4 regions of the Priestia sp. FSL W8-0001 genome follow, and region 3 is predicted to be linked to each of the others. Evidence: riboswitches for the same ligand, from Rfam matches in the RefSeq annotation. Region 3 holds a riboswitch; each other region holds the start of a gene.
What was found. Region 3 has a riboswitch for thiamine pyrophosphate ahead of tenA (thiaminase II). Riboswitches for the same ligand answer to the same signal wherever they lie in the genome.
Positions count from the first base shown of each region.

Region 1: linked by a shared signal. The riboswitch ahead of MKZ18_RS04860 (acetylornithine deacetylase) and the one ahead of tenA (thiaminase II) in region 3 are both predicted to bind thiamine pyrophosphate.
Region 2: linked by a shared signal. The riboswitch ahead of tenI (thiazole tautomerase TenI) and the one ahead of tenA (thiaminase II) in region 3 are both predicted to bind thiamine pyrophosphate.
Region 4: linked by a shared signal. The riboswitch ahead of thiC (phosphomethylpyrimidine synthase ThiC) and the one ahead of tenA (thiaminase II) in region 3 are both predicted to bind thiamine pyrophosphate.

Region 1 covers NZ_JBBPAL010000001.1:924,339-927,829, forward strand. The annotation lists partial or broken gene MKZ18_RS04850 (cytochrome P450) at 1-9, opposite strand, end outside; gene MKZ18_RS04855 (HAD family hydrolase) at 324-977, shown strand; TPP riboswitch at 1,284-1,386, shown strand; gene MKZ18_RS04860 (acetylornithine deacetylase) at 1,495-2,772, shown strand; gene tenA (thiaminase II) at 2,772-3,443, shown strand; gene MKZ18_RS04870 (ABC transporter ATP-binding protein) at 3,436-3,491, shown strand, end outside.
Region 2 covers NZ_JBBPAL010000001.1:581,451-584,941, forward strand. The annotation lists gene MKZ18_RS03100 (amino acid ABC transporter permease) at 1-14, opposite strand, end outside; gene MKZ18_RS03105 (amino acid ABC transporter substrate-binding protein) at 1-810, opposite strand, end outside; gene MKZ18_RS03110 (hypothetical protein) at 1,204-1,404, shown strand; TPP riboswitch at 1,489-1,587, shown strand; gene tenI (thiazole tautomerase TenI) at 1,669-2,295, shown strand; gene thiO (glycine oxidase ThiO) at 2,279-3,406, shown strand; gene thiS (sulfur carrier protein ThiS) at 3,403-3,491, shown strand, end outside.
Region 3 covers NZ_JBBPAL010000001.1:1,706,947-1,710,437, reverse strand. The annotation lists gene MKZ18_RS09020 (sodium/glutamate symporter) at 1-1,114, opposite strand, end outside; TPP riboswitch at 1,510-1,608, shown strand; gene tenA (thiaminase II) at 1,721-2,410, shown strand; partial or broken gene MKZ18_RS09010 (aldehyde dehydrogenase family protein) at 2,743-3,285, opposite strand; gene MKZ18_RS09005 (ArsR/SmtB family transcription factor) at 3,397-3,491, opposite strand, start outside.
Region 4 covers NZ_JBBPAL010000001.1:541,136-544,626, reverse strand. The annotation lists gene brnQ (branched-chain amino acid transport system II carrier protein) at 1-1,048, opposite strand, end outside; T-box leader at 1,154-1,396, opposite strand; gene MKZ18_RS02940 (hypothetical protein) at 1,570-1,857, shown strand; TPP riboswitch at 1,912-2,024, shown strand; gene thiC (phosphomethylpyrimidine synthase ThiC) at 2,142-3,491, shown strand, end outside.

The sequences.
Region 1 (3,491 bases), 780 kb from region 3:
TAGTTTGGTATCTCAGTTACCGGAATTACTTCTTGTTTCATTGTTCGTTCCTCCTTCTATAGAGATGGAAAAGAGTAAATGCTCTCTAAACTTTTTGTGCATACAGTTCGATAAAATGAACCTATAGTTCAAAATGTACCTTAATTATATAGGGGGTATTGTTTGCTCATCAACTGAAATAGAAAAGTTGAGCGTAAAGAAATGAAAAAAATGCAAATGATATCCATATGTCGATGTGCTAGCTGAAATATACATTTGTAGCCCTACTCATAAGAACGTGATAGGATATTAACTAGAATTGAGATATAAAGGCGGTATGAAAGATGATTAAAGCAATTGTGTTTGACTTTGATGGATTAATTGTAGATACAGAATCAGTTTGGTATGAAGTATACTGCGATATGCTAGAACCTCGTGGCGTACATTTGAAAATTGAAGAGTTTGCGTCTTATATAGGAACGGATACCAAAGCGCTTTACGACTTTTTATATGAGCAGTTTGGTCGTGAATTAACGAAGGAAGAAATTGCAAAAGAGTCATTAAAGCGTCACCGAGAAAAAATGAAGCAGCTTGCAGCTCGTGAAGGCGTTCTTGAGTATTTAAAAGAAGCGAAAGAATTAGGACTGAAAATTGGTTTAGCTAGCAGTTCAGACCGTGCATGGGTTACGTCGTTTTTAAAGGAATTAGATCTCCTTGGTCATTTCGAAGTGATGCAAACGCGTGGCGACGTGGAAAAAGTTAAGCCAGATCCAGCTCTTTATAAGCAAACAGTTGAAAAGCTAGGCGTAAAACCTTCTGAAGCCATTGCTTTTGAAGACTCAGCCAACGGTGCAAAAGCTGCGATTGCTGCGGGTTTACAATGTGTAATTGTGCCGAATCGTCTCTCTGCACATTTGACGTTTGAAACGTATCACTTACGCATTGCCTCTATGAAAGAGAAGTCGTTGCAAGAAGTAATTGAACAGGTAAGTCATTAAAAAAGTGAAGCTAGCATTAGCTCCACTTTCTATGGTTCTAAGTGTATTTTTGGGAACGGAATACGAGGCGGTTGTATTACTGTCCAACTTGTCAAAAGAAGTAAGTATAGAAAAGGAGGGATTTTAAGCTGAATAGCTCGTCCCTAGTCTTCTATACTTGGTAGGCATCCGATAGAATTAAACATAACGCTATTGTGGCTTTGAAGGTCAAATTAGAATTCTGCAAATTGTATTGAACTATATAAGGTAGTGTGGTACAACTAATAGAGGTAATAATCAGATAGTTTTACAAAAAAATAGTCATTATCAAACCACTAGGGGTGCTTTTCAAAGCTGAGAGAGACGCTTGTCTTAACCCTTATAACCTGAACTAGGTAATACTAGCGTAGGAAAGAGGTATTGTGTGCTACATCTATGACTTTTACGTGATGTAAGAGGGATACATGTGTATATTCAAGCGCTTCTTTTCTATGAAAAGAAGCGCTTTTTTTATGTGGTTTAGAAGGAGGGAATTGGTATGAATATTACGGATGTAGTAAAGCAAGTAGATGACAAACGAGATGAGCTTATTGAACTTTTGACCAAGCTCATATCTTACAAAACACCAGCACCACCTGCACGTAATACAAAAGAAGCGCAGAGCTATATTGCGCGGCTGTTGGAAAGCTATGGTTTTGAAACAGATATGTGGGACGTGTATCCAAATGATCCTAACGTTGTTGGAACATTAAAGGGAACAAATCGAAGTGGGTACCAGAGCTTGATTATTAATGGACATATTGATGTTGCAGCTGTTAACGAAGACGAAGGATGGAATGCTGATCCGTTTCAAGCGAGGTGCGGTGAAGAATTTATTACGGGGAGAGGCGCTGCCGATATGAAAGGCGGACTCGCTGGTGCGCTGTTTGCTATTAAGCTTCTACGTGAAGCTGGAGTGGAGTTTCCTGGTGATTTAGTGTTTCAGTCAGTTATCGGTGAAGAGGTTGGAGAGGCAGGTACCCTTGAATGCTGCAAGCGAGGATATAGCGCAGACTTTGCGGTTGTGGTTGATACAAGTGATTTGCAAATCCAAGGTCAAGGTGGAGTCATTACCGGGTGGATAACTGTGAAAAGTAAGCAAACATATCATGATGCCACAAGAAGACAAATGATTCATGCCGGCGGCGGTTTGTTGGGAGCCAGTGCAATTGAAAAAATGATGAAATTAATTGGTGCACTACAAGAGTTAGAGCGCCACTGGGCTGTTGTCAAAAGCTATCCTGGCTTTCCGCCTGGAACAAATACAATAAATCCAGCGGTTATTGAAGGTGGTCGCCACGCAGCGTTTATCGCAGATGAGTGCAGGCTGTGGGTGACCGTTCATTATTATCCAAATGAATCGTATGAAGAAGTAGCGAAAGAAGTAGAAGACCATCTGTTACAGGTTGCAAAAGCAGATCGGTGGCTAAGAGAAAATCTCCCAACGTTTAAGTGGGGAGGAACATCAATGATTGAAGATAGAGGTGAAATTTTCCCTGCATTTGAAGTAGATAGAAATCACCCAGCAGTTCACTCGTTAGTCAGTGCTCATAGAGAAGTGACAATGAAAGAAGCGAAAGTCAACGTTTCTCCAACGGTTACGGACGGTGGCTGGCTAGCTGATGCACGTATAGCTACAGTTATTTATGGCCCAGGCGAATTAACGGAAGCACACGCTGTTAATGAAAAGCTGTCCGTTGATCAATTACTCGATTACACGAAAGTGATGGTTCAGTTTATTTATGAGTGGCTACATACAAAAAAGGAGAGTGCCTAATGAGATTCAGTGAACGTTTATATGAAAAAGTAAAGCCTATTTGGAAGCAAACGCATGAGCATCCCTTTGTAAAGGGGATGGGAGAAGGGACGTTAGAGCAAGAGAAGTTTCGCTTTTATATGGTACAAGATTACGTGTATTTAATTGATTATGCGAAGCTATTTGCACTTGGAGCAGTAAAAGCAACAGATGTTCAAACGATGGGGAAATTTGCAGCGTTATTACATTCAACAATCAACGAAGAGATGGAGCTACATAGACAGTATGCAAAACGTTTTTTAATTACTCCTGAAGAACTAGAAACAGCAGAGCCCGCGCCAACAACGCTTGCTTACACGCACTATATGCTTCACGTTTCTCAAAACGGAACGCTAGCTGAGCTTGTTGCCGCACTGCTCCCGTGCATGTGGAGCTATTGGGAAATTGGCAAAGAGCTTTCCACTCAGCCTGGAGCAGCTCATGAGCTTTATAGTGAGTGGATTCACATGTACAGCTCAGCTGAATTTGGTGAGCTTGCGACTTGGTGCATCGATCTAATGGATCAGCTAGCAGAAGGAAAATCAGAAGCAGAGCTTAACAAGCTAGAAGAAATCTTTATTAATACGACGCGCTTTGAATACTTATTCTGGGATATGGCTTATGAAAAAGCGATGTGGCCTGTTCATGTATAAAAAAGCTTTGGAGTTTGAAAAGGTGACTTTCTCATATGAAGAAAGCAA
Region 2 (3,491 bases), 1.1 Mb from region 3:
TTTAGGAGAAACATCTTCACCAAACCATTTCTCAGAAATTTTAGCGTATGTGCCGTCTTCTTGCATATCTGCTAAAGCTTTATTTACTTCTTCCACTAACTTACCGCTATCTTTGCGAAACATTAATCCACTTGCTGATGCATCTTCTGCTTCATCCACAATTTTTACAGGTGCATTTGGACGCTGCTTTTTATAGTCTAAGAATGATAATTTATCATTAATTGTACCGTCTACACGTTTTGAAACGATTAGTTCTGCTGATTGCGTGAATCCTTCAACACCCACTAGCTCAGCTTCATATTTTTTTGCTAAATCAGCATAGTTACTTGTGAGTGATTGTGCTGATTTTTTACCTTTCATGTCTTCAAATGATTTAACATCATTATTGTCTTCACGAACAACCAGCACCGCTGCAGACTCAATGTATGGGTCAGAGAAGTCGTATTTTTCTTCACGGTCTGGGCGAATTCCAACTTGGTTAGCAATCATGTCAAAGCGCTTTGCGTCTAGACCAGCAAACATTCCATCCCACTGTGTTTCTTTAAATTCAGCTTTCACGCCAAGACGTTTTGCAACTTCTTGTGCAATTTCAACGTCAAAGCCTGTTAGCTTATTAGCGTCGTCATGGAACGTAAATGGAGGATACGTACCTTCTGTTCCAATTGTCAGAACGCCATCCTCTTTTACTTTTTCGTATAAATCTTGATCACTTTTACTTGCGTTATTTGTTTCTTTGTCATTTGAGCCACAAGCTGCTAGGACAACTGTGAACGCTAATAAAAGGAATAAAAATGCAACTGATTTTTTCATTTTTTGTTAAACCCCCAGTAATTTGATAGGAATTATATTTCTTGATAGCGTAATTGATATTAAACAAGAAGAAGTTAAAAGTCAATAAAAAAACTTCTAATAGATAGTATGGCTTTTCTCAATGGGTTTATGTACTTTGTAGACCATCAGAAAAAGGGTGAAGACTAAAAAAGGAAGAGGGGGCTTAGCACATTTAAGATGATTAGTTTAAGGGTAAAAAGGAAAGGGAATAAGTAGATAGCCGATGATACTTTAACAAACGTGACGCTCTTCTCTTATCGTTTTTGGGACAATTGTTTTATTTTGATCAGATATTCCTTACTCATACTCGAAACTTGTTATAATAGAGAGAAGAGCATTGAAATTAGGATTTGAAAAGTGGAGATAAGTTTAATGAGAAAACGTGAAGTATGGAAATATATTTTATTGATTGTAACAATTGCGGGACAAGTCATTAGTTTTATCTTTTTAATGGTCAACAGTATAGCTGCTTTGTTATTCTACGGATTTTATATTTTAACATTTGCCATCTTACTGAGCTCATTTCTGTGGGAAGAGCATAGGGAAAAAGAAAAAGAGCTCGAAGATTATTAGCTCAATACATGAGAAAAACGGTCCAGTAGGTTGTAATCACTCACAAATATGTTATACTTCTAAATGAAAAGTGAAAATATTAGAAAAAATCACTAGGGGAGCCTTTATGGCTGAGACGAAAAATTCGGACCCTTTGAACCTGATCTGGTTTGTACCAGCGTAGGGAAGTGGATGAGCCATGTTTACATAATTAATGCATGCCAAACCACTCTACGTTGTAGAGTGGTTTTTTTACGTTTATGTCGAAATAAAGGTGAGGATGCTATGGTACCCAAGTTACACGCTGTGTCAACAGGGAAACAGCCTCTTGAACAGCTTTTGAAAATTATCAGAGACATTGAACCATATGTAGGAGCTATCCATATTCGAGAAAAAGAGCGAACGGCACGAGAGTTAGAAGTGCTTATTGGAGACCTGAAAAAAGAAGTTCCGGCTTCAAAGCTAATTGTTAACGATCGAGTAGATGTAGCTTTTGCTGCTCAAGTCAAAGGTGTGCATTTGGCTTATCACAGTCTAAGTGCTCAAGGAGTAAAAGCACATTTTCAGCAATTGATTGTTGGTAAATCTGTACACAGCGTTAAAGAAGCAAAGGAAGCTGAACAATCAGGCGTCGACTATGTCATTTATGGTCATATCTATCCATCGCAATCAAAACTGGGTCAAACACCTCGGGGACTTGAACAGCTGAAACAAGTCGTTGATTCAGTGCAGATACCGGTAATTGCAATCGGGGGAGTTATGCCTTGCAATGTAAGAGAGGTATTGAGTACAGGGGCACATGGCGTCGCTGTCATGGCTGGTGTATTTAAAGATGAAAACCCGTTACAAGCGGCAAAGGAATACGGTGAACAACTACGAAAGTGGAGTGATACATATGGAGGCACATTATGATGCGCTCGTTATTGGTGGTGGAGTTATTGGAGCTTCAACTGCGTATCAGCTTTCTAAAATGGGGTATAAGGTAGCCATTTTGGAAAAAAATCAGATTGGTTGTGAAGCATCGGGAGCAGCTGCTGGAATATTAGGAGCACAAGCTGAAATTGATGAAGAAGGGCCTCTTTTGGAACTAGCCATTCGAAGTAGAGCACTTTTTCCGAATCTGGTAGCTGAATTAAAAGAAAAAACAAATATTGATGTTGAGCTCATTCAAAAAGGCTTGTTAAAAGTAGCAACAACTGAAGCTGAAGCAAACGTGCTACAAGACAAAGCGGAGCGCCACAGACGGTGGGATTCAGACGTTAGGTGGTTATCTCCTGACGCAGCAAGTGAAGCTGAACCGCTCTTAACCCCTGATACATACGGGGCGATTAGCATCCCAAAAGATGGACAGCTGATGCCAGCTAAGCTAACTCATGCTTTGGCACACGGAGCTTTATACCATCAAGCGGCAATTTATGAGAACTGTCATGTCCATCACTTTATATACGATAACAAAAAGGTAGTTGGCGTTCGGACATCAGCGGGCAACTTTTACAGCGACCAAGTGATGGTAAGTGCAGGTGCTTGGACAAAAGAGCTGGTGGCCGCTATTCATCCAAAGCATCTGTTTCCTATTAAAGGTGAGTGTATATCTCTCACGACGAATCAGCCAAGCATTCAAAAGACTATTTTTTTAGATGAAGGATTTTATATTGTTCCAAAAGCAGGAGGAAGAGTAGTGATTGGAGCTACAAAGCGCGCCCATGATTACACGAAGCACGTATCTGCAGAAGCTATTGAATTTCTAATTAGCAAAGCGATTTCTCTCGTTCCATCACTTGCAAATGCATCGTTTGAAAAAGCATGGGCAGGACTTCGTCCGCAAACAGTAGATGGGTGGCCGTATTTAGGACAGCACCCTGAGCTAGATAATGTTTACTTAGCTTGTGGGCACTACCGAAACGGTATTTTACTAAGTGCGATTACAGGGAAAATTATGGCGGAACAAATGATGGGTGAACATCCAAAACATTCCTTTTTTACGGCTTTTCGCTTACAAAGAGAAATGGAGGGAACGTATTGAACTTAATAATTAATGGGAAAAGCGTTGATATAGATTCCTCAATTCAGACGGTTTCTCAACTATTGGAATCAAGAGATTTACACGA
Region 3 (3,491 bases):
CGATTCCCATTGCCGTTGTTCCTGTAATCCATCCCCAAGTGAAAATTCCTCGTTCAAACCAAATTGGACCAAAGAACTTGCCAGAAAGAACTCGGAATACAAACCATGCAAACAACAGACCGAATAATAATAACAGTGCAAAAGGTACAATATAGCTTGCTACCGCTGATAAACTAATAGAAGCAATACCAAACGCAACTAAGAAGTCTGTTGCACTTCCACTAATTCTGTTCATTACATCTGCATTAATATACTGATCGCTATTCGTTTTCTTCATAATACCTTTAATAGCTAAACCTACAAGAAAAGCTAGTGAAAAAGCCGGTATTGTTACTGAAGGCAACAACGTTTGACCTAGCTCACTTAAATAGTAGCCACCTAATGCGATAATTGTCACTAAAGCCACATGTAAGACAAGTGGATCAACAGCAATCGATGATACCGTATCCATTTTTGTAGAAGTGCGCTTTTCAGGGGGGATTAATCCTGTTCTTAATTCTCGTGGTAAGTCTTCAAATCTTGCAAGATAATTTGTTTCACCTTTTTTCGAATAATATTTAATGAACGCCAACCCTACTACGATTGAGCAAATAACACCAATTGTTGCTGATGTCATCGCTAGCGATAATCCTTCTTCCCATCCTTGCTTTGCAAACGCATCTCCGACAGCAGCCGCTGTTCCATGTCCACCGATAAATCCTGCTGCTAATAACAAGCCAAATCCTAAGTTTAAATCTCCCCAAACGTTATTTAATAGCAGCAATGAAAATAGTAAACCGACGCCCCACATTGCTAGCATAATCATTTGAGAATACGACCACATACTACCTACGCGACCCGCTATTTCTTTAAACTTTACACTTTGAGTTGCAATTGGAATTGCACCAAAAATAACCGCGATTAGAATACCTGGATAAGTTCCAATTTGATCAGTGAATGGAATGAGGCCAATACCGTTTGGCCCTAATGCTAAACCCAATATTCCGGCAATAATACTCGCAGGTAAAAATAAGTTTTGTACCCACCTGACCTTTGCTCGAATAATGGTACCAGCCACTAATAACAGTGAGATGAAACCAAGATCCACAAATAAATCCCATGCTGATAGATTCATTAAACAACCTCCTTAAAAAATATAATTCCTACTAAATCGACAGGACTAATTTATATTAAACTAGGCAAACTGAAAAGGCCATTTAGCTTCAGCTAAATACCTCTTCAATTTGTAGCTTAATTCTTTAATTGAGCTTGTTTAAACGTAACGAGCTTACAATTATTATAGCATGATAGCACAGCCTTTGCACATTCCGACAAGATTCGTGACAATTTTCTCATTTTTTCATTAACTACTTCAATCGTTTAGTTACTAGTTTCATATGTAATTTATCTCGTTTATTTTTTTAAAAAATATCACTATTCAAACTACTACTTCCGTTACTTTTGAACCATTCTTTCTAAACTTTTGTATAATTCTTTTTTTTATGTTAAATTGAATAAGAATAAAATGAAAGAATCCACTAGGGGTGCCGTTTGGCTGAGACAAGGAATCTTGATCCCTTTGAACCTGATCTGGCTTATACCAGCGTAGGAAAGTGGTACGGCGTTGTCGTGTAATACACCAACAACTGTCTTTACCACTCCATATAATGGGGTGTTTTTTTTGTTATTGCCTACATTTATAAGCGCGTTCCTTGTGGATTCAATTAGGGAGGAATATCAATTGTCATTTTCAGCTCAATTACGCAAAGAAGCAGCTTACATTTACGATGCCATCTTTCAACATCCATTTGTTGCAGGTATTAAGGAAGGAAAAGTTCCAAAAGAAGCTTTAATTCATTATGTGTCACAGGATTATGAATATTTAACTGCTTTTGTTCGCATATACGGTGCGGCGTTAACAAAATGTAGTACCCGTGATGAAATGGAAGTGTTTAATAACGGTATTTCAATTGTTTTACATAGTGAAGTCCATCCTCATAATAATTTTTGTAAAGTAGCTGGCATTCGTTATGAAGATATGAAGCATCAGCCCTTAGCACCAACAGCAAATCATTATATTAGCCATATGATGACGGTCGCACATACAGGGACACTAGGTGAAATTATTGCTGTGCTACTGCCATGTCCATGGACATACGTTGAAATTGGCAAGCGCATTGCAGGCGAAGTGAACTTAACACCGGATCACCCTTTTTACGAATGGATTTCCTTTTATACCAATGGAGAAATGAAAGAAACGACAAAATGGTTTTGTGACAAATTAGATGAGTTAGCAGAAAAAGCTTCAGCTGAGGAACGTAGACGTATGAAAGAGCATTTTATCAAAAGTTGCGAACTTGAGTATCTATTTTGGGACATGGCCTACAAACAAGAGCAATGGCCTCTATCTCAAACCATCGTGCACTCATAACAAACGAGTTTGGGACATAACAAAATGATTGCTTCTAAGAGACGAACAATAGCTGTTCCAATCTTTTTGGTTTGTCTGAACACGTTCGTTCCATTGCGCTACGGCCACTCGCTTTCCGCGGGGAGGAACCTGAGCTTCCTCGCTGCGCTGCGGGATCTCAGTCTTCCCTCTCTTTCCCGCAGGAGTCGAGTGTCCTACGCTCCATTCCACCCTGTTTCCAACATTGTTTTCACAATGAACCAAAAAACCTGAACGATTAAAAGCGAGAAACTCTCAATCGTTCAGGTTTATCATTGGCTGAATTACTTATGTCCCAGCCTCTTCGTTTGACGTTATTTCAAAAACTTTTTAATCGTTTTTAGACTTTGGTTATCAGACGGATACTTAAAGGCAAAATCAAACTTTGTTGTTTGCTTCAGCACGCTTTTAAAGTGTGAAAACGTTTTAAAGCTTGCCTCACCGTGATATTGACCGATTCCACTCTCTCCAACTCCTCCAAATGGCAGGTGCGGCGTTGCCAGGTGCATAATCGTATCGTTAATGCACCCTCCCCCAAATGAAACCGTGTTAATAATTTGCTGCTGAACCTCTTCACTTTCTGAAAACAAATATAGAGCTAGCGGCGTTGCTTTTTGATGAACTGCACTTACGACCTCATCTACACTTTCATATTCAATAAGAGGTAAAATTGGACCGAAAATTTCGTCTTGCATAACGCTTGAATCCCATTTTACTTCGTCTAAGACGGTTGGAGCAATCTGGAGCGTTTCTTCATTATAATTACCGCCAATTACAACTTTTCCATCTTGTAAAAACTCAATTAAACGATCGAAGTGTCTCTCACTGACAATTCTGCCATAACGCCCGCTTGTGAGTACATCTTCGCCATAAAACTGCGTTACCGCTTTTGCTTTTCGACAATATTGCTGATAATGTTCTCATCTGTAACGTAATACTCACTATGCTTCATTTCTTCACCTCTTTGATCATAAACATTCTTTTTCAATTGTTGAAATTAATTCCTTTAATAGCCCTACCGCATCTTCTAATGCGAGTGAATAATAACGCTGCGTTCCTTTTT
Region 4 (3,491 bases), 1.2 Mb from region 3:
CAACAGGGTAAATAGCTGTTAAAACTGGAACTGAAATTTTTAGAATCATGGTTAATCCTAAGTTTGCAACAAGTAAACTAAATACGGCAATTGTACTAACCCAAACCTTATATGATACTTTCGGTACTAATTGCTCAAAATACTGACTGCATGAGGTTAATAATCCAACAGAAGTTGTTAAACACGCTAGCGTAAATACAACTCCTAATAGAACAGCTCCGAACGGTCCAAAAAGCGTAAATACAATGTTCGTTAACGTTATTGCTCCATTTGCTGCATTGGCATGACTAACAGATCCTAAATATGCCAGCATAAGATAAATAATAGCTAGCAACGTTCCTGCAATTACTCCTGCACGAATGGATGATGACATAATACTTTTCGCACTAGTCATTCCTTTTTGCTTCAAAGCCATTGCAATGACAATTCCAAAGTTTAGCGCAGCGATTGTATCCATGGTCGCATAACCATCGGTAAATCCAGTAGCGAATGCTTTTGTGACATAATTACCTGCAGGTTGACCAGCCGGCTCAAAAGGATAAGAAAGGGCACGAATAAAAATAAGTGAAATAAGAACTAATAAAACTGGCGTTAATACTTTTCCAAAGCGGTCAACAAGCTTTGAAGGCTTTAAAGCTAACCAGTAAGCAAGTGCAAAATAACAAAACGTATATCCAAACAGCGCGGCTTTTACATTTACTCCTTCAGGTAAAAAAGGCTGTACGCCCATTTCAAATGCTAAGCTTCCTGCTCGTGGGATTCCTAAAAAAGGTCCAATTGCTAAGTAAATCATGACCGTAAATACAACGGCGAAAACTGGGTGGACTCGGTTTGCTAATGAATGAAGACCATTTGATTTTGCTACAGCAATGACACCCAGGATTGGTAGCCCCACAGCCGATAAAATGAAGCCTGTAACAGCTGGCCACAATTCACTTCCAGCAGACTGTCCTAAAAATGGAGGGAAAATTAAGTTTCCTGCTCCAAAAAATAATGAGAATAGCATTAAACTAATAAACAGTGTATCTTTTCTTGATAAAGCATTCATGTGAGTTCCTCCTAGATTGTTTGTATTTCTGATTTTTCTGTCTAATGTCAATATCACTTTCCACTCGAATCACTCCTTTTTATACACAAAAAAATACCGTCCCTAAAAAGGGACGAGATATAATTCTCGCGTTACCACCCTCGTTCTGCTAAAAACAGCAGCACTCGCCAACGTACGTGTTCATACGTGTTCCTTCTAACGGTGGACGTCCGAATATACTTACTATAAGGCTTCAGCATATTTTCTCAGAGATGATTTTCAGCTAGGAACTGTACGCTAACTTTCAGCAAACGTTAGCTCTCTGGGGAACAGTTTTCATAACCTACTCGTTCTCTTCAACGAATTTATAAGGTGTTTTAATTGAATAAAAATATTCTAACAAAACTTTTAAGATTTGTATACAAAAATTAAAATATTTTATCAATTATATTTTTTCCCATTAATAGTCAGTCTATAAAATGAAACTTCTAGCTAATTCGTTCGTATATACTACTATATTACTTAATAGGAGGCTCTTATACATGAGCGGAAATGTACGTGTTATGAAATGGCTAACGGCTGGGTATGAAGCATTTTTAGGTATTCCTCTAATTGGTGGTGCATTCATCATAAGCTTTTCATGGGGACCTTTAGTATTTGCTTTTTTCCTGCATGCAATTGCTCTATTTTTATCTCATAAAGAAGGTCGTTCAGCTTACGGAAATATTTTGGGGATGGTGACATCATTTGTCGGCGTAATCCCAGTTGTGGGAATGGTTATGCATATTATTACCGCTATTGTTATTGCATTTGAAGCAGCAAAAAGATAAATAACCGCTTGCATTTTTCCCTAATGATGGTAGAATGAAGTCGTCAATTAAATGATTTTCTACTAGGGGTGTCTGATTACACAGACTGAGAGAAGAGTTATTGTGCTCTTTAACCCTCTGAACCTGATTTGGGTTATACCAACGTAGGGAAGTAGTCTTGAAAGAACGGTGTTTTATGCTGTTTTCTTTTTTGTCTATTCCATCGGGCTCTTACATAGAGCCCGATTTTTTTGTTCGGTATAGCTTATTTTCTCAAAATCTACTAGCATAATGGAGGAATAAGTATGTCTAAAGAACAAGTAATCATTTCAATGCAACAGCCGTTTCCAAACAGTAAAAAAGTATACGTGCAAGGGACTCGAAGTGATATTCAAGTACCGATGCGCGAAATCCACCTTTCCCCCACTGTAAACGACCGCGGTGAAGAGCAAAACACCCCCGTTCGCGTTTACGATACAAGCGGCGTATACACCGATCCAGCCTATAGTGTAGATTTAGAAAAAGGACTGCCACCTTTACGCAAACCATGGATTGCAGAACGAAACGATACTTTTTCCTATGCTGGCCGTACCGTTCAAGCAAGAGATAACGGCTATAAAGAAGGCGATCAACGGAACGAAACGAAAAGCTTTCCCCTTATTAATTATTCACCACAAAAAGCAAAGGATGACAGAAACGTCACCCAAATGCATTATGCAAAAAAAGGAATTATCACGCCTGAAATGGAATTTATCGCAATTCGTGAGCAAATGAGTGCAGAAACGATTCGTGAAGAAGTTGCAGCAGGGCGTGCAATCATTCCCTGCAATATTAACCACCCAGAAGTTGAACCAATGATTATTGGAACAAAGTTTCACGTGAAAATTAATGCAAATATCGGAAACTCTGCTGTTCATTCATCAATTGAAGATGAAGTTGAAAAGATGACGTGGGCTACAAGGTGGGGAGCAGATACAATTATGGATCTTTCAACTGGTAAAGACATTCATAAGACGCGCGAATGGATTATTCGAAATTCACCCGTTCCTGTTGGCACTGTCCCAATCTATCAAGCTTTAGAGAAAGTTAATGGTATAGCAGAAGACCTATCTTGGGAGGTTTATCGTGATACACTCATTGAACAAGCAGAACAAGGGGTTGATTACTTTACAATTCATGCAGGCGTACTGTTGCGCTATATTCCACTAACTGCTACGCGAACAACCGGTATTGTCTCACGGGGTGGTTCCATTTTGGCTCAATGGTGCTTAGCACATCACCAAGAAAACTTTTTGTATACACACTTTGAAGAGATTTGCGAAATTTGTAAGCAATATGATATCTCAATCTCACTGGGAGATGGCCTGCGCCCTGGTTCAATTGCTGATGCGAACGACGAAGCTCAATTTGCAGAGCTTGATACGCTTGGCGAATTAACAACAATTGCATGGAAGCATGATGTTCAAGTAATGATTGAGGGTCCTGGACATGTGCCAATGCATCTGATTAAAGAGAACGTTGACCGACAAATGGAAGTTTGCCACGAAGCACCATTCTATACCCTGGGACCACTAACAACTGATATAGCACCGGGCTATGACCACATTACGTCTGGTATTGGAGCTGCAATGATTGGGTGGTTTGGTACAGCAATG